DNA from 2 places in the Faecalibacillus sp. MSK20_93 genome. Region 2 is predicted to be linked to the other one. Evidence: a T-box and tRNA genes for the amino acid it is inferred to sense, from the RefSeq annotation. Region 2 holds a T-box; the other holds one or more tRNA genes.
What was found. A T-box is a leader RNA that pairs with one kind of tRNA and senses whether it is charged. The one in region 2 lies ahead of ileS (isoleucine--tRNA ligase), so its partner is inferred to be a tRNA-Ile.
Positions count from the first base shown of each region.

Region 1: it has a tRNA-Ile gene. The T-box ahead of ileS (isoleucine--tRNA ligase) is inferred to sense a tRNA for this amino acid. The anticodon was not compared.

Region 1 is NZ_JAJDKA010000019.1:32,136-42,285, reverse strand. Features, by position in the region: gene LJD34_RS07475 (LytR/AlgR family response regulator transcription factor) at 1-627, shown strand, start outside; gene LJD34_RS07470 (N-acetylmuramoyl-L-alanine amidase family protein) at 683-1,372, shown strand; tRNA gene LJD34_RS07465 (tRNA-Ile) at 1,489-1,565, shown strand; tRNA gene LJD34_RS07460 (tRNA-Ala) at 1,606-1,681, shown strand; gene LJD34_RS07455 (PTS transporter subunit IIC) at 1,762-2,766, shown strand; gene LJD34_RS07450 (DEAD/DEAH box helicase) at 2,779-5,946, opposite strand; gene LJD34_RS07445 (dipeptidase) at 6,050-7,036, opposite strand; gene LJD34_RS07440 (DegV family protein) at 7,050-7,904, opposite strand; gene LJD34_RS07435 (hypothetical protein) at 7,916-8,170, opposite strand; tRNA gene LJD34_RS07430 (tRNA-Asn) at 8,348-8,423, shown strand; tRNA gene LJD34_RS07425 (tRNA-Glu) at 8,427-8,502, shown strand; tRNA gene LJD34_RS07420 (tRNA-Val) at 8,508-8,583, shown strand; tRNA gene LJD34_RS07415 (tRNA-Thr) at 8,595-8,670, shown strand; tRNA gene LJD34_RS07410 (tRNA-Lys) at 8,677-8,752, shown strand; tRNA gene LJD34_RS07405 (tRNA-Leu) at 8,760-8,843, shown strand; gene LJD34_RS07400 (sugar phosphate isomerase/epimerase family protein) at 9,381-10,150, shown strand, end outside.
Region 2 is NZ_JAJDKA010000032.1:3,003-14,711, reverse strand. Features, by position in the region: gene LJD34_RS10015 (cell division FtsA domain-containing protein) at 1-105, shown strand, start outside; gene ftsZ (cell division protein FtsZ) at 125-1,207, shown strand; gene proC (pyrroline-5-carboxylate reductase) at 1,257-2,030, shown strand; gene LJD34_RS10000 (sigma-E processing peptidase SpoIIGA) at 2,452-2,871, shown strand; gene LJD34_RS09995 (sigma-70 family RNA polymerase sigma factor) at 2,871-3,566, shown strand; gene LJD34_RS09990 (sigma-70 family RNA polymerase sigma factor) at 3,610-4,380, shown strand; gene LJD34_RS09985 (PRC-barrel domain-containing protein) at 4,405-4,647, shown strand; gene LJD34_RS09980 (cell division protein SepF) at 4,726-5,172, shown strand; gene LJD34_RS09975 (RNA-binding protein) at 5,202-5,960, shown strand; gene LJD34_RS09970 (DivIVA domain-containing protein) at 5,973-6,413, shown strand; T-box leader at 6,385-6,583, shown strand; gene ileS (isoleucine--tRNA ligase) at 6,623-9,361, shown strand; gene LJD34_RS09960 (DMT family transporter) at 9,474-10,355, shown strand; gene LJD34_RS09955 (D-alanyl-D-alanine carboxypeptidase family protein) at 10,352-11,623, shown strand.

The sequences.
Region 1 (10,150 bases), on a different contig from region 2:
GTTTATCATGGAATGATTGATCTAGATCAGATAAAACATGTACCCGATATTTTATTTTTAGATGTGATATTTGAAAATGGGACAGGTGTGGATTATGCGAAAAAGTACAAAGAAAAGTTTGATTCACAAAATGTTTTTGTTTCAAGTAAAAGTAGTTTGATTTTTAAAACCCAAGGATTAAAGGCGTTATGCTTTATTAGAAAGAGTCATCTTGATAATGACTTTAAAGTCTTTAAACAACTTTACGATGAAGAATGTAAAAATGAAATGAAATTGATTTTTGAACTGAATAAGGGAATGAATAAAAATCAAATGGCATATATAACATTAATGAGTGATGATATTATCTATGCAGAATGTTATGCTCATGAATTAATTATCCATACATATGAACATGAATATGCTGTTAAAATGACTTTGAAGAAATTTATGGAACAAGTAAAACAAGCACATTGTTTTATTCAAATACATAGAAGTTATGCAATTAATATGAAATATATTTATCGTATAGATAAAAATCATATTAATATGGTTGATGAAGAAAGTAAGAATGAATTAGAAATTGGTAGAAAATATAAAAAAGAAGTTAATGAGGCCTTTAGAAACTACTTGATGGATAAATTTTAGATATCATGAAAAATCATGATATCTTTTTTTTGACATATAATACAACGGTGATGTTATGAAAAGAATTTTTCTTATAATGATTGCTTTTGGTGTGTGTTTCTTTGAGATTCCTGTAGATGCTTATGAAAAATCTTTAAAAAATGTAAAAGTGGTGATTGATGCAGGACATGGTGGTTTTGATAATGGAGCTATTGAATATGGTTATTATGAAGATAATATTAATTTAGAAATTGCTTTGAAAATGAAAGATGAATTAGAAAAAAGTGGAGCTAAAGTCTATTTAACAAGAGATGGTGATTATGATATGACGAAAAGAAATCATCATTATTCTAAACAAGATGATATGTATTTAAGAGTCAAGAAGATAGATAGCTATAAATGTGATTATTTATTAAGTATTCACCAAAATGCTTCTGGTAATAGAAGTGCATGGGGTTCACAAGTTTTTTATTATTATAGAAGCAAACAAGGAAAAGCATTAGCTTTTGATATTGATCAAAGTTTAAAACAGTTAACAAATAGCAGAAAACCAATTAGTGGATGTGGTTTTAGAGTTTTAAGAGCTACTAAGACATTAGGAGTTCTAATTGAATGTGGTTTTTTATCAAATTATAATGAATGTGGGCAACTAAGAAGCAAAAATTATCAAAAAAAACTATGTCAAAAGGTAAAAGAAGGGCTCATTAAATATCATTTAAGAATAATGACTCAAAAAAAGAAAAAAACAGCAAAAATTTTACAATAAAAAAGCGTTGATTTTATCAATGTATTTTTATTTTTTTAAAAAAATGTAAAAAAATACACGAAAAACTGTTGACGTATTCTTATATGCATGGTATATTATATGGGCAGTTGATTGATGGGCCTGTAGCTCAGTTGGTTAGAGCGCACCCCTGATAAGGGTGAGGTCGATGGTTCAAATCCATTCAGGCCCACCATTTTAACAAATGAAATGGTGGAAAAAATAAATATTAAATTGGGGCCATAGCTCAGCTGGGAGAGCACCTGCCTTGCACGCAGGGGGTCAGCGGTTCGATCCCGCTTGGCTCCACCAATAAATAAACTAACTGCTTCGGCAGTTTTTTTGTTGTAAAAAAATAAATATACTCTATAATCCAATTGAGGGGGTAAAATATGGCACAAAGTAGAGGAAAAGGAAATTATGTAATCAATACTTTTAATGGAATGGCTTATGGCTTTTTTGCAAGTTTGATTATTGGAACAATATTAAAACAATTAGGAACATTAGTTCATGTTGAACAACTTGTAACCTGGGGGACAGTAGCAGGTTATTTAATGGGACCGGCCATTGGAATTGGTATGGGCTATGCAATTGATGCAAAAGGACTTAATTTGATTTCTGCGGTTATTGCAGGAGCAATAGGAGCTGGAACGTTTAATAATGGTGTTCAAGCGGGTAATCCAATTTCAGCTTATGTAGCAGTTTTAGCGGCTATTGAGGTAACAAGACTTATTCAAGGGAAAACACCGATTGATATTTTACTTGTTCCTTTTGTTTCTATCTGTATAGCAGGTTTGGTAACACAATTTGTAGGACCTTATCTTACACAAATGATTACTTGGATTGGAAGTGTTATTAATGATGGGGTTTCTTTGCAACCTTTATTTATGTCAATTGTTGTAGGGGTGTTAATGGGAATGGCATTAACGGCACCGATTTCTTCAGCTGCTATTGGTATTATGTTAGGGCTTGATGGTTTAGCGGCAGGGGCAGCACTTGCAGGGTGTTGCGCACAAATGATTGGTTTTGCGATGATGTCTATTGAAGACAATGATATTGGTGATGTTATTGCTATTGGAATTGGAACAAGTATGTTACAGTTTAAAAATATTATTAGAAGACCGGTTATTTGGTTACCTACAATTTTAACAACGATTATTACAGCACCTATTTCAACGGTCTTACTTCATATTCGTTGCAGTGCAATTGGCTCAGGAATGGGAACAGCAGGACTTGTAGGCTTATTGGATGCGATTCAAGTAATGGGAAATCAGTATTGGATACCACTTATTTTGATAGATGTGATTGCTCCAGCAATTTTAACATTTAGTTTTTACAAAGCTTTTAGAAAATTGAATTACATAAGAAAAGGAGATTTAAAGATTGAACGTCTTTGATCTCCTTTTTCTTTATTTAAATAAATCAATAATATCTGCAGTAGACATTTGGGTAATAGAACCATTATTGTTTTCAATAAACATATTCGATAAATCTTGTTTTTGTTCTTGAAGTTTTTGGATTTTTTCTTCAATTGAATTTTTCATAATCAATTTATAAACTTGAACATTATTTGTTTGTCCAATACGATAAGCTCTATCTGTTGCTTGATTTTGTGCAGACATATTCCACCATGGATCATAGTGAATAACGGTAGAAGCACTTGTTAAGTTAAGACCAGTACCACCTGCTTTTAAACTGATTAAAAAGACAGTTGTTTGATCGTTTTGGAAGGCATTAACAAGTTGATGCCTTTTGATTTTTGTTGTTGAACCAGTTAAAACATAATAAGAAATATCTTTTTTACGTAATTCAGCTTCGATTAAATCTAATGATTTAGTAAAAGAAGAGAATAGTAAGACTTTTTGATTATTTTCTTTTGCTGTTTCAATAATATCCATACAAGCTTTAAGTTTAGAACTTGGCTCAATGATATCTTTATATAAAATACGTTGATCACAACATAATTGACGAAGCCTTGTCATCATTGCAAGGATTTGGATCTTATCGATATGATTTACCTGAATAGCACTTTGTAATTCACTATTAATTGTTGATAAGTTAGCAAGATATATTTTTTCTTCCTCTGGTGTAAAAGGAATAATGACATTGTTTTCAATCTTGTCTGGTAATTCTGTTAAAACCTCTTTCTTTGTTCTCCTTAAAATAAATGGTTCAACTAATTGCTTAAGTTTTGCTTGTTTTTGTTGGTCTTCATTTTTTATGATTGGTATTTCGTAAGTTTCTTTGAAATGATGATAATTATATAAATATTGAGGCATCAAGAAATCAAAGATTGACCATAATTCTGCTAAACTATTTTCAATTGGAGTACCTGTTAAAGCAAAACGATATTTACCATTAATTAATTTAACAGTTTGAGCATTCTTTGTACTTTGATTTTTGATATATTGAGCTTCATCTAAAATAAAATAATAGAATTGATAATCTTTATATAATTCATAATCTCTACGAATATAATCATATGAAGTAATAACAACATCATATTCTGGAATGCTTTCAATTAATTTCTTTCTTTGAGCAATATTTCCAGTAATACAAACTGTTTTCAATTTCTTTGAGAATTTTTTGATTTCATCTTGCCAGTTATAAATCAAGGTTGCAGGAGCAACAACGAGACTGACATGATTTTCACCGATACCATCTTCAATCAATGTCATGACTTGTAATGTTTTACCAAGCCCCATATCATCAGCTAAGATACCACCGAAGCCATATTCTGACATTGTTTTTAACCATTTAAATCCTTGAACTTGATAGTCTCTTAAAATCTTAGAATAATTTTGTGGAACTTGAATATCTTCAGGATCTTTTTCTTCAATATGAGAAATCAAGTCTTGGAAATGTTGATCTCTGTTGAAATGTAATGATGAACTGTTCATAAAGTTTTCTAAATAAAGTGAATGATATTTATCAACTTCAACTTCACCATCTTTTAAATCGTTATATTCAATATTTAAATCATTAAATAATAAATCTAAATCTTTGATACTATCATCATCTAAATTAATAAATTCCCCATTTTTTAAACGATGATAATTCTTTTTGTGTTGATAAGCATATAAAATATCTTTAATTTCTTCTTTATCAACATTGATACTATTAATATCGATTTTTAATAAATCATTTTGTAAACGAACACCGATATTTAATTTCATATTTTTAGGTTTATTCATTTGTTTGATTTCTTCACTAATATAAATTTCACAATCATTATTAAGTGAAGGTAAAACACGAGTAATGAAATCATAAATATCTTCTTCATTATAAAGATAATACATTTGAGTGATTTCATCATATTCCAGGTATTTTTGTAGTGTTTGAATAACACCATCTAATTTTAATGGAAGTACTAGATCTTTAGGGTTTTCTAAGATTGTATTTCCTTGATCATCTCGATAATCTAATGTGACAGATAATTCGTTGTTGTTATTTAAATCGACATAAATTAATAAAGAAATATCCATAGGTAGATATTCATCGATATCATCTCCTGTAAATTCGACATAAGGAACAACAGAATCAATGATATATTTAGAAAAACGTGGTAATTCGTTATTTGGAATTGTAAGTGAATTATTTTCTAAATGTGTAAGTAAAGGTCTTAGCGCATCACTACATTCTTTTGAATATCTATTAAGGGTATAGTGATCGAAATAATAGATATATTGATGACCGATGATAGTAATACCATCAGGTTCTTTGTATTTGATGGTTGTGTAATCTTCATCTTTTTGGATTTCTAAAATGAAGTTTTGTAAATCAATTGTTGTAAAGTTAATGTTGATATCTAAATTATCATAATGTGTTAGAAAAAAATCATCAATATTGTCTGATGTGATTCTAATACTACGATCATCATCTTTTAAATGAAAATATTCTTTAATAAAACGAATTTGTTTTAATGAAGAACTATCAAAGGCTTTAGAGTTATGATCGGTAACTAAAGCATTTCCATATTCAACAATTTCGTTTGCTTTTACATTTTGAATAAAAGTATTTAAATTTTTAATTGTATAACTTCTATCGCTAGCAATCTTATAAGATAAACTTAATCGATTAAATGTACTTTTTACTTGTGGTATTAAATGAATGTGTTGATTAAGTTGTAATTGATGTAAACGATGTTGATTTTTATATTGTTCAATTAATGAAAAAGTTAAATTAGCTTGTTCTTTTAAATGTGCGGCTTCTTTTTTGGCTTGAAGTGCTTGTAATTGATCAGCGTAATTTCCTTTTTGATTGAAAGAATAAGGTAAATCACTTGCTTCAAGACCGTAAAATTTTAATAAAATAGCACCTATATGTCCACATGCCAGTTCATTAGGCTTACAGTGATTACAATCACAGTTAAATTCGAGGATATGTCCTCCTGTATCAACTTGAATTGTAGCAGTATCAATTTTACCGTTAACATTAGTACTTCCTACGATTTGGTAAATTTGACCATCTTTAATAACAGACATGTTAGATATTGTATTATGTTGAAATAAGTTATGAGCTACTTTCCAATTGGGCTCATTAAAATACTTATTAATTTCATCATCTTTAATATACATAAGTAGTCCCTCCCATTTAGCTATTATAACATTATTTTTCTAAAATGATGAGATAGAGATACGCATTTTTTTTGTTTTTTTAAAAATAGGATTGTTTCCAATCCTATTTCAAAACTGCTTTATAAACACGTAAGACATTTTTATAAAAAATCTTTTCAATTTCTTCAATAGATAATCCAGCTTCAATTAAAGCACCATATAACATTTGATAACCACTTGCATCCTTCATTTCAAGCTTGGATCCAATACCATCAAAGTCACTTCCTAAACCAATACAATCAATACCTGCAAGATTTTTGATATATAAAATATGTTGAACCATATCCTTAACATAACTTGTTTGATGAGTACCTTCGGTAGTTAAAAAATCACTACAGAAGTTGATTCCCATAACACCTCCACGACTAGCAAGTTTTAAAATCATGTCATCTGACATATTTCTAGCGACACCACATACTTGACGAGCGTTACTATGAGAGGCAACGAAAGGTTTTGTTGTATGATGATAAACATCATAAAATCCAGCATCACTTAAATGAGAAACGTCAATAATGATTCCTAAACGTTCCATTTCTTTAATATATTGTAAACCAAAAGGTGTTAAACCATCGTGATCATTGATTTTAAACATATCTTCATAACAAGAAATATTAGAAAGGTTAGGGTGTCCAATGCCATTTACATGATTCCATGTCAAAGTAATCATTCTAACGCCTAATCTATAATAATGTTCAAGTAGTGATAAATCATTTTCTACAACAGCACCTTCTTCTAATGTTAGAAGAGAAGACATGATACCTGCTTGTTGATGATCGATAATATCTTGATAACAAAAGACAGGTTTAATGAGTTCAGGATATTTTTCTATTTCATGATAATAATAGTTAATGAGTTGATTTGCTTTTAAAAAAGGTTGAGGATTTTCACTTAAATCAACAAACATCGCAAAGTTTTGAAGTAAATAATCTCCTTTTTGCATTTTCTTTAAATCAATATGACCGTCATTTTCTAATAAAGAACCTTCTTTACCGTGATGTAAATCATCATAAAGTTTTAAAATAGTGTCACAATGCATATCAACAACTTTCATCATTAATCACTCCTTAAATTTTATATGTAGCATGAATTGCACAACAAGCAAGACCACCATGGCATGTTAAAACAGCAGGCAAATAATTGATTTCTACATCAATACCATGGAAGGTTGTTTGAAATAATAATTTTGCTTTTTTAGCAAAAATTTCATTATCAGCGTGTGAAATATAAATCTTGTGTTGTTTAGCGTTAACACCTAATTCATGGAATTTATCAACAATCGATTTTAAAATTTTTACCTCAGTTCTAGACATTGCATATTTATCAACGGCTTTACCTTGTTCATCTAAACAAAGCAAAGCTTTGATTTTTAACATCGATGCCATTCTGGCTGCCATTGGTGATAATCTTCCACTACGTGAAAGTTGTTTAAAGTTATCTGGATAAAGGAACGAAAAAGAATGATTTGTTTTTTCTTCTAAAGCAGCAAAAATTTCATCAACAGTTTTCCCTTCATCTGCAAGTTGTTTTGCACAAATAGCCATATCCATAACAGGAGCACCTACTTGACGACTATCATAAATATAAACATTATCTAAACCAACGGTATCTTTAGCAAGATGGAAACCGTTGTTTGTTCCTGATAAATCTGCAGAGCAAGTAATAATAATGATTGCTTCATAATCTTCTTCTTGCCATTTTTCCATTTGTTCAACAAGATAACCTGTATTTGGCTGACTTGTTGAAGGAATTTTACCATCTCTTAAATAGTCATAAAGTTGTTTGGTTGAAATATCGATTTGATCTTTATATTCATGACCATCAACGATGACACTTAATGAAATAAGTTCGATTCCGTTTTTTTGTGCAATTTCTTGATCCATTGCACTTGTTGTGTCTGTCACAATTAAATATTTTTCCATTTTTGATCTCCTTAAAATTCTAATTCTAATTCTTGATAATCTTCTGTAAGAGATTGAGTGGTTTTTAACCAAGCGTAGGCTTCCTCAAATTCTTCTTCAGTAATATCTTCTATTATTCCAAATTTAATAAGTTTACATACATCATATATACTTTGCCATAAAGCATCGAATTGATGATCTTTTGCATCAATATCTGCTTGTTCACTTTCTTGATAAACAATAAATTCATGTGCGATTTGACTTGCCTGTTCTCTTTGTTGGTCCATAGGATCCTCCTTATATTATATGTTTATATAATTATACCATTAATCAAATATAGAATGGTATATAATATTACAAGAAGAAACGGTTTTTGACATAAAATTAAATTTTTTTAAAAAAAATTTAAAAAAGGGTTGATTTATTAGAAAAAGGATGCTAATATAAATGAGCACTGTTAAGTTGCTTGAATAGCTCAGTTGGTAGAGCAATCGGCTGTTAACCGATCGGTCGTAGGTTCGAGTCCTACTTCAAGCGCCATGTGGCTCGTTGGAGAAACGGTTAACTCACATGCCTTTCACGCATGCATTCACGGGTTCGAATCCCGTACGAGTCACCATTTTTGGAGGTTTAGCTCAGTTGGGAGAGCATCTGCCTTACAAGCAGAGGGTCAGCGGTTCGAGCCCGTTAACCTCCACCATTTTTTTAAATGCCGGCTTAGCTCAATTGGTAGAGCAACTGACTTGTAATCAGTAGGTTGAGGGTTCAAGTCCTTTAGCCGGCACCATATTTTGACCCGCTAGCTCAGTTGGTAGAGCATCTGACTTTTAATCAGAGGGTCAGGCGTTCGAGTCGCCTGCGGGTCACCATTTCAATGCGGGCGTGGCGGAACTGGCAGACGCACTAGACTTAGGATCTAGCGCCTTCGGCGTGCAGGTTCGATTCCTGTCGCCCGCACCAAATGTAAGAGACATCGAGTAATCGATGTTTTTTTGTGTTTTATAGATAAATAAATTATAATGATTTACTTTTTTGTTGCACTATTAATAATTACGTTAATTTTTTATAGTTAATGTGTTAATTATTGAATATAAGTATTTGAGTAAGCTAAATTACGTATTATATGAAATCGTTTGTTTTTGTTTAAAAGTTAGAAAAAGTAAAGACGTTTGGTATTAAAAAAATATAATCATAATCAATCATTAAATTGTCTTGTGAAAATATTATTAAAGTAAAAAATACAAAAGATCCTTTTATAAAAAAAGTTCTTTTGTATTTTTTTATGGGATGAATAGTTACTTATGAAAAAATATGAAAATAAAATCAAAATATTTCAAAAATAATCAAATATATCTATTAAACACATGGCTAAAATCATTAATTTTCATAAACTTAAGAAAAATAATGAAAAAATATGAAAAAAATTGAAATAAAATGATTGAAAACGCTATCTTGATGTGCTAATATTGAAACTGTCAAAGGGAGGTAATGAAAAAAATGAAATTAGCAACAAGAATTAATTCTTATTTAAGAATTGAAGGATATGATTTAGAAAAATCATTTTCAGATTTTAAAAAAGTTGGATTAGGATATGTTGATTTAAATTATCCGGAACATGTTAAAGGTTATGATGCAAATACCATGAAATCATTATTAAATAAATATGATTTAAAATTAAATGGTGTTGCACTTAGATTTAGAAATAAATTTATTAATGGTGAATTAGGAAATTCTGATCCCGAGCTTGCAAAAGATGCACTTCAATTATGTAAAGATGCTGCAGATTATTGTAGAGATGTAGGGGGAAAAGTTGTTACAATATGGCTAGGTTTTGATGGTTTTGATTATAGCTTTCAAATCAACTATAAAAGAGTTTGGGATCAATTAGTTCATGCATTCCAAGAAGTTTGTGATTATGCACCTGATTTACAAATAAGCATTGAATATAAACCATATGAAGAAAGATCATATGCATTTATTGATTCAATGGGTGTTACAGGTATGATGTTAAATGATATTAATAGAGATAATATTGGAGTGACATTAGATTATTGTCATATGTTAATGAAACATGAAAATCCTGCATTTGCTGCAGATATTTTTGGAAGTCGGAATAAATTATATGGTATTCATTTAAATGATGGTTACGGTGTACATGATGATGGTTTAATGATTGGAACATCAACTCCATTTAAGACATTAGAAATGCTATATTATTTTAAAAAACATGGTTATAAAAATGCAATTTATTTTGATACATTCCCTGT
Region 2 (11,709 bases):
ACAATGGCTGTGAGATTTAAAGGACTTACGAAAGTAAAAGATACAAAAGAGAAAACTGGAAGATTTAGTAGATTACTAGATACTTTCTTTGGTGAAGAAGAATAGATAAAAGAGAGGGTAAATCATGAACGAAGAATTAGATTTTGAACAAGTTGCAAAAATAAAAGTAATCGGTGTTGGTGGCGGAGGAAACAACGCTGTTAACCGCATGGTTGAAGAAGGCGTTAGAGGAGTAGAATTCTTTGTCGCAAATACAGATGTACAAGTATTACGTCGTTCGCCTGTAGAAAATAAAATTGTTTTAGGAAAAGATTTAACAAAAGGTTTAGGAGCAGGAGGTAATCCAGAAGTAGGAAAGAAAGCTGCTTTAGAATCTGAAGGAGATATTAGAACTGCCCTTGAAGGTGCAGATATGGTTTTCATTGCTGCTGGTATGGGGGGTGGAACTGGTACTGGTGCAGCACCTGTTTTCGCTAAGATTGCTCGTGAATTAGGAGCACTAACAGTAGGTGTTATTACTAAACCATTTACTTTTGAAGGAATGAAACGTAAAAAACAAGCAATCGAAGGTATTGATGAATTACGTTCTAATGTAGATAGTATTATTGTGGTTTCAAATGACCGTTTATTACAACTAATTGGTGGACGTCCAATGCAAGAAGCATTTAGAGAAGCTGATAATGTATTAAGACAAGGTGTTCAAACAATTACTGATTTAATTGCTGTTCCTGCATTTATCAACCTTGACTTTGCAGATATCTGTGCAGTTATGAAAAATAGAGGAAATGCGTTAATTGGTATTGGTATGTCATCAGGAGATGATAAAGCAAAAGAAGCTGCAAAACGTGCAATTTCTTCACCTTTATTAGAAGTTTCCGTAGCAGGTGCTAAAGACGCTATTATTAACGTTACAGGTGGACCAAATATTTCATTATATGATGCTAATATTGCTCTTGAAACAATTACTCAAGAAGTTGGAGATGACATTAATACTTATTTAGGTATTGCTATTAATGAAAACTTAGATGATGAAATTATTGTTACTGTTATCGCAACAGGATTCGAGGAAGAAAAGGAAGAAGTAACTGTCCAACCTTCAGTAGCAAGACCTTTAGGTGAAGAACCTCAAACTTTTGAATCATATGATGATGACGAAGATGATGATGATGGTTTTCCACCAGCATTTATCAAAAATAGAAGAATTTAATAAGATGAGCTAACGATGTTAGCTCATTTTTATAAAGGGGGAAATTTAAATGAAAATTGGATTTATAGGATTAGGGAATATGGCCGGGACAATTTGCCAAGGTCTTATTAAAAGTGATTTTATTGATGGTAGTGAGGTATATGGATATGATATAAATAGTCAACAGCTGATGATGTTTGAACAAGATTTTGGTATTCATGTATGTTCAAGTGAACAAGACGTTGTTAAAAATTGTGATTATTTGGTGATGGGGGTCAAACCAAATGTCGTAGAAAGTGTTATTTCAAAAATAAAATCAGTCATTGATCAACAAGTGATCGTTTCAATTGTTGCTGGTTATGGAAATGATAAATATGAAGAATTATTACCGGGAACACATCACTTAACAATTATGCCAAACACACCAGCTAAGGTATTAGAAGGAACGACTTTATTTGAAAAAGACAATACTTTAACAGCTGAAGAATTAAATTATGTACAAACAATGTTTGAAAGCATTGGTGAGGTTTATCTTATTGAAAATTATCAAATGGTTGCCGGTGGTGCTTTAAGTGGTTGTGGACCAGCTTTTGTTTATATGTTTATTGAAGCTTTAGCAGATGGTGTAGTCTTAAATGGTTTGCCTCGTGATTTAGCTTATAAGCTTGCCAGCCAAACTGTTTTAGGAAGTGCAAAAATGGTTAAAGAGACGCAATTACATCCAGGTATTTTAAAAGATCAAGTTTGTTCTCCAGGTGGTATTACGATTCAAGGTGTTAAGGCTTTAGAAGAAAATAATTTTAGAAACGCTGTGATGGAAGCAATCGATCGTTCAAAAAAATAATGTGTAGAAAGTATGGATTTTTGTCCATACTTTTTTAAATGTCCAATCTTTTTTGACATCTTTTTTACTTGCCATCATATATGATGATAAAGGGGTAAGCAAGATGGAGGTCTATGTTGAATTAACTTATTGTATGAATGGTATCTTATTTATCATGACTTATGAAATGATTTCATTATTGCTTAATATTAATTGGTCATTTTTGAAAATCCTTTTCTTGAGTTTTTTAAGTAATATATCGATTGTTCTCATTTATATAGACTATTTACCATATATAAGTTTTTTATACTGGATTGTCCTTTTTTTATTTATTTTTAAAAAACAATTTTTCTTATATTTTCCAGTTTTTTTAATTGTTTATTTTTCAATACTATTCTTTATCAATACCCTAATAAAAGAATCATTTATATACAACGGAATCTTGATTACTCCCATAAATTATAAAGATATAGTTATTGTTGTTATGACATGTGTTTTTTTAATTATTGAAACAATTTATTTAATTTATGCAAAAAGAAAAATAAAACCAAAAGATGATCTATATGATGTAACACTTATTTTTAATAATAAGATTTATCATCTTTCAGGGTTTTTAGATAGTGGTAATCATGCAAACTATCTAGGTTATCCACTTATTTTTATTAAAAAAAGTAAAATTGATACTTATCAACAATTAGATACATTGATTATTGATGGCTTAAAAAAAAGAAAAATAGATATTATTTTAGTTGATCAAGTTTTAGTAAATAAGCAATCTTTAAGAAATGTTTATATAGGTGTATTGGATGAATTAGATTATGATTGTTTATTAAATAAAGAATTGATGGGAGGGATTATTTGATGTGGCAAATGATTAGACAGTTTTTAAATACAAAACAGTATCTTTATTATATAGGAAGACATGATATTTTACCGCCTCCTTTAAAAGGTCAACAAGAAAAGGAAATAATTGAAAAAGCAGTTTCTGGGGATCAAAAAGCAAGAGATTTATTGATTGAACATAATTTAAGATTGGTTGTTTATGTTGCTAAAAGATATGACAATAGCGCCAATTGTCCTTTGGAAGATTTAATTAGTATTGGCACAATTGGTTTAGTAAAAGCAATCAATACTTTTAAGGCAGATAAAAATATTAAACTTGCTACGTATGCTTCAAGGTGTATTGAAAATGAAATACTTATGTACTTAAGAAAAAATAATAAGATTCGTTATGAGATTTCTTTAGATGAACCTTTAAATATTGATTATGATGGTAATGAGTTATTATTAGGAGATATCGTAGGAACTGATGATGATCTTGTTGAACAAGAAATGTTGAAAAGTGATCAAAAGAAAATTTTTTATGAAGCTTTAAAAGAATTAAATGAAAGAGAAAAAGAAATATTGATTTTAAGATATGGTTTATCTAATAATGATGAATTGACACAAAAGGATGTTGCTGATTTATTAGGTATTTCACAATCTTATATTTCTAGATTAGAAAAAAAGATTATAAAAAAATTAAGAAGTCAATTAAATTATGATGAAGTGAAATAGTATATTTTTATCAAAAAAAGCCACACTAATTTTGGTGATTATTGTGGAAAAAGAAAGTTTTATGAGCGCTATCCCTATTCAAAAAACACTTTCTAAAGAAGAATTATATACATTGATTCAAAATTATCAAAAGAATCATGATCAAAAAAGTAAAGAAATGATTATTCTTTCTAATACAAAATTAGTGTTATCTTTAATGAAAAGATTTTACCAAAAATCAAATCATTATGAAGATCTGTTTCAAGTAGGCATTGTTGGTCTAATAAAAGCAGTCGATCATTTTGATACCAATTATCAATTACAGTTTTCAACGTATGCAGTTCCTTTGATCATTGGTGAAATGAAACGTTATTTAAGAGATAATACACAAGTTAAGATTTCTAGACCAATCAAGGATTTAGCTTATGCTATTTTAAAAGAAAAGGAAAAATATTTAAATCAATATCAAAGAGAACCAACGATTCAAGAATTATCACAAAATTTAAATATTGAAAAACAAAATATTATAGAGGCAATGCAATCTACTCAAAGCATTGCTTCTTTCCAAGATGTTGTAGGAAATGATGATCAAAATGAATTATCATTATCAGATATTGTCTCACTTGATCCAGAAACATTGAAACATTATCATGATCACCTTGATTTAAAAAATGCCTTTGATTGTTTAAATCAAAGAGAAAAGAAAGTAATTCAAGAAAGATACTATCAGGGTTATTCGCAATGTGAAATAGCAGATGAGCTTTTTGTATCACAAGCGCAAATTTCTCGAATTGAAAAAAAAGCTTTAGAAAAATTACATAAAAAATTAGTCTAAAGCATATTTTATAGGGGTGATCGTATGAGATTTGTATCATTACAATCAAAAGATGTGATTAATGTTTATGATGGTAAAAAAATAGGGTATATTGCGGATATTGAATTAGATTGGTGTCAAAAATGTATACGTGCTTTAATTGTCGAAAAAATGAATTTTTTTCATTTTTTTTGTTTTTTTAAAGAGCCTCCTGTCTTAGTTATTCCGATTGAATGTGTGATTTCTTTAAAAGGCGATGTGATTTTAGTGAATATTGAACAGGTTTAGCTAGATTTCCTTGTTGATACCTTTGATAATCAATAAATGTATGGTATAATATTGAGGAAATAAAAGGAGGATGACTTCATGGGTTACGGTGAAAAAGTAAAAAAATGGTTTTTCGATGAAGATGGGGATGGAGAAGATATTGCTGAAGATTATGATGCTGTAGAGGTTGATACTGAACCTAAAACAAGCTTATTTGAACAAGCAAAATTTTCTAAAACAAGCGAAGCTGTGAAATCATTAAATATGAATAAAGATAGTCATTTAGTTTTATTTGAACCACGTTCATTTGGAGAAACTCAAGATATTGCAAATTATTTAAAAACAAAAAAAGCAACAGTTGTTAATTTACATCGTTTACAAAAAGATCAAGCTAAACGTGTTGTTGATTTCTTAAGTGGTGTTATTTACGCTATTGAAGGTGACATTCAAAGAATTGGACCAAAAATTTTCTTATGTACACCTCGTAATATTTCTGTTGCAGGAACAATTGATCTAGATGAAGATGAACAAGAACAAGAAGATTAAAAAGTATGGTTTCCATACTTTTTTAAGTTATGTTTGAACATTTTAAAGGGGAAGAAGTCTTTGTAAAAAAGGTACTTGATTATTTGGATCAAGTACAATATAAACAAAGACTTATTTTAACGCAATTTTTAGATCCGTATCATCAATCAATTGTTAAAAGTGTTATTGGGCATCAAGATGAAGTTCAAGTTTTAGAAAATGGTGGTTTTATTCATAGTGAAAGTCAAAGAATGATTATTGCTCCTTATTTTTATGAAATAGAAAAGGAAGATTTTGAAATCGTTGTTTGTAAGATTATTTATGCAAAAAATTTTGAAAAATTAACACATCGAGATATTTTAGGTGCTTTAATGTCTTTAGGAATTAAAAGAGAGTTATTTGGAGATATTGTTGAAAAAGACAAAGGTTTTTATTTAGCTGTTGATCGACATATTTATGAATATTTAAAAGATCATTTATCAATGATTAAAAGAAGTAAAGTAAAGTTTGTTGAATGGGATGAAGAAATAGAAGTAAAAAATGATTATTTAGTAAAATCATTTATTGTATCTTCATTTCGATTAGATAAGATCATTTCTTCTTTTTATAAAATTTCAAGACAAAAAGCAGCAGAATTTATTCGTGCTGGTCATGTAAAAGTTAATCATAAACCGGTTGAACAAATAAATTATTTATGTAATAATAAAGACATAATATCATTCAAAAAGCATGGTAGAGTGATGTTTGTTGATTGTAATAAACAAACACGCTCTGATAATTATGTGGTTGAAGGGTATTTTTATAAGTAGGGAGTGAACATGATGTCATTGAAAAAACAAGTATTTGGTTATAATAAGTCACAAGTTGATGAATTGATCAATGAAAAAGATAATGAAATAAAACAGTTGAATGATCAAATTAAAAAATTACAAGAAGATTATCAACAATTAGAACATCAAAAATCATTATTGCAGCATCGTGTAAACATCCAAGAACAAACAAATGAAGAAATTGCACGTCTTGCATTAAAAGAAGCAAGCGAACTTATTGACAAAGCGAAAAAGAATGCTAATATGATACTGAGCGAATCGCTAGAGTATGTTCGTTCGTTGTCTGGTGAGATGAGCGACTTTAAGGCGCAAGCTGTTAAATTTAGAGCTTCGGTAGAAAAAATGTCAAAAGATATCCTTGAGTCTATTGATCAATCTGAAGTTTACAATTTAATTAATGAAGATAAATACGATGAAGGAGACAGTTTATAATTAGAGTTTTAAGAGAGCTGATGGTTGGTGTAAATCAGTAACAAAGATTATAATGTATCACTCTGGAGTAGCCCTTTGAATTAAGTAGAAGGTGACGTTAATCGCGTTAAGATTTCAAGAGCGTATGAAAATACGAATTAAGGTGGTACCGCGATCACATCGTCCTTAGGATGATGTGTTTTTTTATTTTTAAAGAGAGGAAAGAAAAAATGAATTACAAAGACACATTATTAATGCCAAAAACTGACTTTGAAATGCGTGGAAACTTACCAAAAAAAGAACCTAAGTATGTAGAACGTTGGCAAGAAAACGACATGTATAACAAAGTTATCCAACAAAACGAAGGAAAAGACAGCTTTGTCTTCCATGATGGTCCTCCATATGCTAATGGAAATATGCACATGGGACATATGTTAAACAAAGTCATCAAAGACGTTATTTGTCGTTATAAAAATATGAATGGTTTCTATACACCATATATTCCTGGATGGGATACTCATGGTTTACCAATTGAAAATGCTATTCAAAAATTAGGTGTTAATCGTAAAGAAATGCCTACAGCTAAATTTAGAGAAAAATGTGACGCTTATGCTCATGAACAAGTAAATAAACAAATGGAACAATTGATCCGTATGGGAACATTTGCGGATTACAAACATCCTTATTTAACATTACAACATGAATTTGAAGCAAGACAAATTGAAGTGTTCGCTAAAATGGCGATGGATGGATTGATTTTCAAAGGATTAAAACCAGTATACTGGTCACCATCAAGTGAATCTGCTTTAGCTGAAGCTGAAGTTGAATATCATGATATCAAATCACCAACAATTTTTGTTAAATTCCAAGTTAAAGATGGTAAAGGAGTCTTAGATAATGATGTTAATTTCGTTATTTGGACAACTACTCCTTGGACAATTCCTGCTAACTTAGCAATCTGCTTAAATGCTTCTTATAACTATGCATTAGTAGAAACTGAAAAAGGAAAATTAATTGTCTTAGATACTTTAGTTGATGAATTAATGGCTAAATTTGAAATTACTGATTACAAAGTTGTTAATCATTATAAAGGATCTGAATTAGAATATATTACATGCCAACATCCGTTATATGATAGAGAATCATTAGTTATCTTAGGAGATCACGTAACAGCTGATTCTGGTACTGGATGTGTTCATACTGCACCTGGATTTGGGGCAGACGACTTCTTTGTAGGTCAAAAATATAACTTACCAGCTTATTGTAACGTTGATGAACATGGTTGTATGATGGAAGATTGTGGTGAATGGTTAGCTGGTCAATATGTTGATGACGCTAATAAAACAGTAACTATGAAATTAGATGAAATTGGAGCTTTATTAAAACTTGAATTCATCACACACAGTTACCCACATGATTGGCGTACTAAAAAACCTATTATCTTTAGAGCAACTGATCAATGGTTCTGTTCATTAGATAAAATCAGAGATAAATTATTGAGTGAAATTGATAATGTTAACTGGTTAAATGAATGGGGACACATCAGAATCTATAACATGATTAGAGATCGTGGAGACTGGTGTATTTCACGTCAACGTACTTGGGGTGTACCAATTCCTATTTTCTATTGTGAAGATGGAACTCCAATTATTGAACAAGAAGTATTTGATCATATTTCTGAATTATTTAGAGAACATGGTTCAAATGTTTGGTTTGAAAGAGATGAAAAAGATTTATTACCTGAAGGATATACAAATGAACATTCACCAAATGGTATCTTCAAAAAAGAAAAAGATATCATGGATGTATGGTTTGACTCAGGAAGTTCACATACAGGTGTGATGGTAGAAAGAGGATTTAATTATCCAGTAGATCTTTATTTTGAAGGTAGTGACCAATATCGTGGATGGTTCAACTCATCATTAATTATCGGTGTTGCTGCTCATGGTAAAGCTCCTTATAAAACTGTCTTATCACATGGTTTCGTATTAGATGGTAAAGGAAATAAAATGTCTAAGTCATTAGGAAATACAGTAGATCCTATTAAACTTGTTAACCAATATGGTGCTGATATCGTAAGATTATGGGCTACTTCTGTTGCTTATCAACAAGATGTTCGTATTTCTGATGAAATCATGAAACAAGTGGCTGAAGGATATCGTAAAATCCGTAATACCATGAGATTCGTTTTAGGTAACTTAAATGACTTCAAAGCAAGTGATTTAGTAGAAATCAAAGATTTACCTGGTGTTGATCAATATATGTTAGCTAAATTAAATGAATTAATGAAAGCTTATGATGAAGCTTATGCAAATTATGACTTTGCAACAGCCAACCAAGAAATCTTGAATTACTTTACAAATACTTTAAGTTCATTCTATATGGATTTCACAAAAGATATCTTATACATTGAAGATGCAAATTCTCCACGTAGAAGACAAGTTCAAACTGTTTTATATCATCATGCTAAAACAATGATGAAATTATTATCAACAGTACTTGTATTTACTGCTGAAGAATTACATGATCATTTCCATTGTGATGAAACTAAAGCAGAATCTATCTTCTTAGAACCAAAATATGAATTATTTGATATTGAAAATGAAGAAGAAGTTTTAGCTTATTTTTCTAAATTTATGGAAGTAAGAAAAGATGTTTTAAAATCTATGGAAGGTTTAAGAAATGAAAAATTAATTAAATCGAACATGGAAACAAAAGTAACATTATCTTTAAAAGATGAATATAAAGATATTGCTAACTTAAAAGATGATTTAAAACAATTATTTATTGTGGCTAAAGTTGAATTAGTTGATGATACAACTTTAGAAGAATATGAAACTAGCTACATTAAAGTTGAAAAATTCAACGGTGTACAATGTCCAAGATGTTGGAACTATTTCGATGAAGATGAAATGAATGGTGAATTATGTTCACGTTGTGCAAGTGTAGCTCATCGTGTAGCTGAATAGCAGATAACAGGATGTATCGAAAGATACATCCTTTTCTTTTTAAAAAACAATTTTGTAATGAAAAATAAAGCGAACTATGTTATTATTTACGAGATTGTAGGTGAGGGAGTATATGAAAAAAGAAATATTAGGTAAATGTATGCTATTAATGTCTGCTCTTATTTGGGGAAGTTCTTTTATTGTTATGAAAAATGCTGTGGATTTTATTTCTCCATTTACGCTATTATGTATACGTTTTGTGTTAAGTACAATTTTCATTTCTATTTTATTTTTTAATAAAATAAAAAAAATCAAAAAACAAGATCTATTAGGTGGTTTTTTAGCAGGGCTAGCCTTATTTAGTGCTTTTTCAATTCAAACATTTGGTTTGCAATTGACAACACCTGGTAAAAATGCTTTTTTAACAGCCGTATATTGTACGATTGTTCCTTTATTAAGTTGGCTTTATTTTAAAAAGAAACCCGATAAAGCACAAATATTTGCGGCTATCCTTTGTTTTATTGGAGTTGGTTTTGTTTCTTTAGATAGTTCCTTAAAGGTGAATTTAGGTGATCTTTATACTTTGATTGGTGGTTTTTTATATGCTGTTCATATTATTGTGTGTGAAAAAGCAATGAAAAAGACATCTCCAATTATTATTACTGCCTTACAATTTGCATTTGCTTCTATTTTTTCATTTATAGCAGCCTCTTTATTTGAAGATATTTCAGTTGTTTTCCATATTGATTCAAGTATTTATCTTCAAATCTTATATCTGGCATTTTTTGCAACTACATTATGTTATTTATTTCAAAATGTGGGACAAAAATTTGTTAATGAAAATATAGCAGCATTATTATTAAGCTTAGAATCTGTTTTTGGAGTTTTCTTTTCCATATTATTTGGACAAGAAATAATGACACTTCAAATTGGATTAGGATTTATGATTATTTTTATTTCGGTTTTGATATCAGAAACAAAGTTATCTTTTTTACATAGGGGAGGAAAACAATGATTAAAAAATTACTTACAATAACTTTATCATTGATGATGATTTTTACATCATTCGTACCAGTTTTCGCTGAAGGGGAAGAAGTCAATATTGTAGGACAATATGGAATTGTCATCGATAAAGATACCGGACAAGTTTTATACAATAAAAATGCCCATGATAAAATGTATCCAGCAAGTATTACAAAAATTTTAACATGTATTGTTGCTATTGAAATGTTAGATGATTTAGATAAAACAGCCACTATTACTCAAAGTGATATAGATACAGTTTGGGAAACAGGAGCTACTTCTGCAGACTTTACTGTCGGAGAAGTTGTCACTTATAGAGATATGTTGATGGGAGCAATGTTACCTTCAGGTGCAGATGCTTGTCGTGCTCTAGCTAATAATACGTGTGGTAGTCAAGAAAAGTTCGTTGAAAAAATGAATCAATTGGTAAACAAATTAGGATTAAAAGATTCTCATTTTGTAAATACAACAGGAATTCATGATGATGATCATTATACAACAGCTTATGATATGGCTAAAATTACCCAATATGCTTTAAAAAATAAAAAATTTGTTGAAGTCTTTGATAGATATCAATATACGTCAAGTGATGGTCAACATCAATGGGTCAAAAAAGTTATTTATAAAAGTAAAAGAGACCATATTGATACATCAATGATTGAAGGCTGTAAAAGCGGTTACACAAGTAAAGCCCAAAGTACTTTATCTAGTTTATTGAATATTGATGATCATCATTATGTTTGTGTTGTTGGCTTTTCTAAAAATAGTGATGGTTATAATCATTGTACAGTAAATGATACCCTTGCTTTAGGTAATTATGTAAAAGATCATTATTCAGTTGCGAATATTATTAAAAAAGATGCAAAAATGAATTCTGTTAAAATAAAAAATGGTCAAACAAATAAAGTTGATGTCATCACAGAAAAAGATATCGAAGCTGTTTTACCAAATAATTACAATCCATCTGATTTAAAATATAAATATCATTTAAAAGATTTAACAGCTCCTGTTAAAAAAGATCAAAAAGCAGGAACAATGGATGTTTATTATCGAGATACTAAATTAGAAACAATTTCACTTAATACAACACAAGCAGTAGATGAAAGTGGTTCTGTTGTTTTTATGAGAAAAATGAAAAATGTTGTTTTACCATGTGTAATGGCAGTTGTCATCATTCTTGTGGTTTTATTATTAGTAAGAAAAATCATGATTAAACAAAGACGTAAAAAAAGACGTCAACAAAGAAATCGTAGAAAGTAGGGAAACCTACTTTTTTACTTATATATGCTTAATTATTATACGTATATATAAGTAAATATATTGACATATACTTACATATACGTATA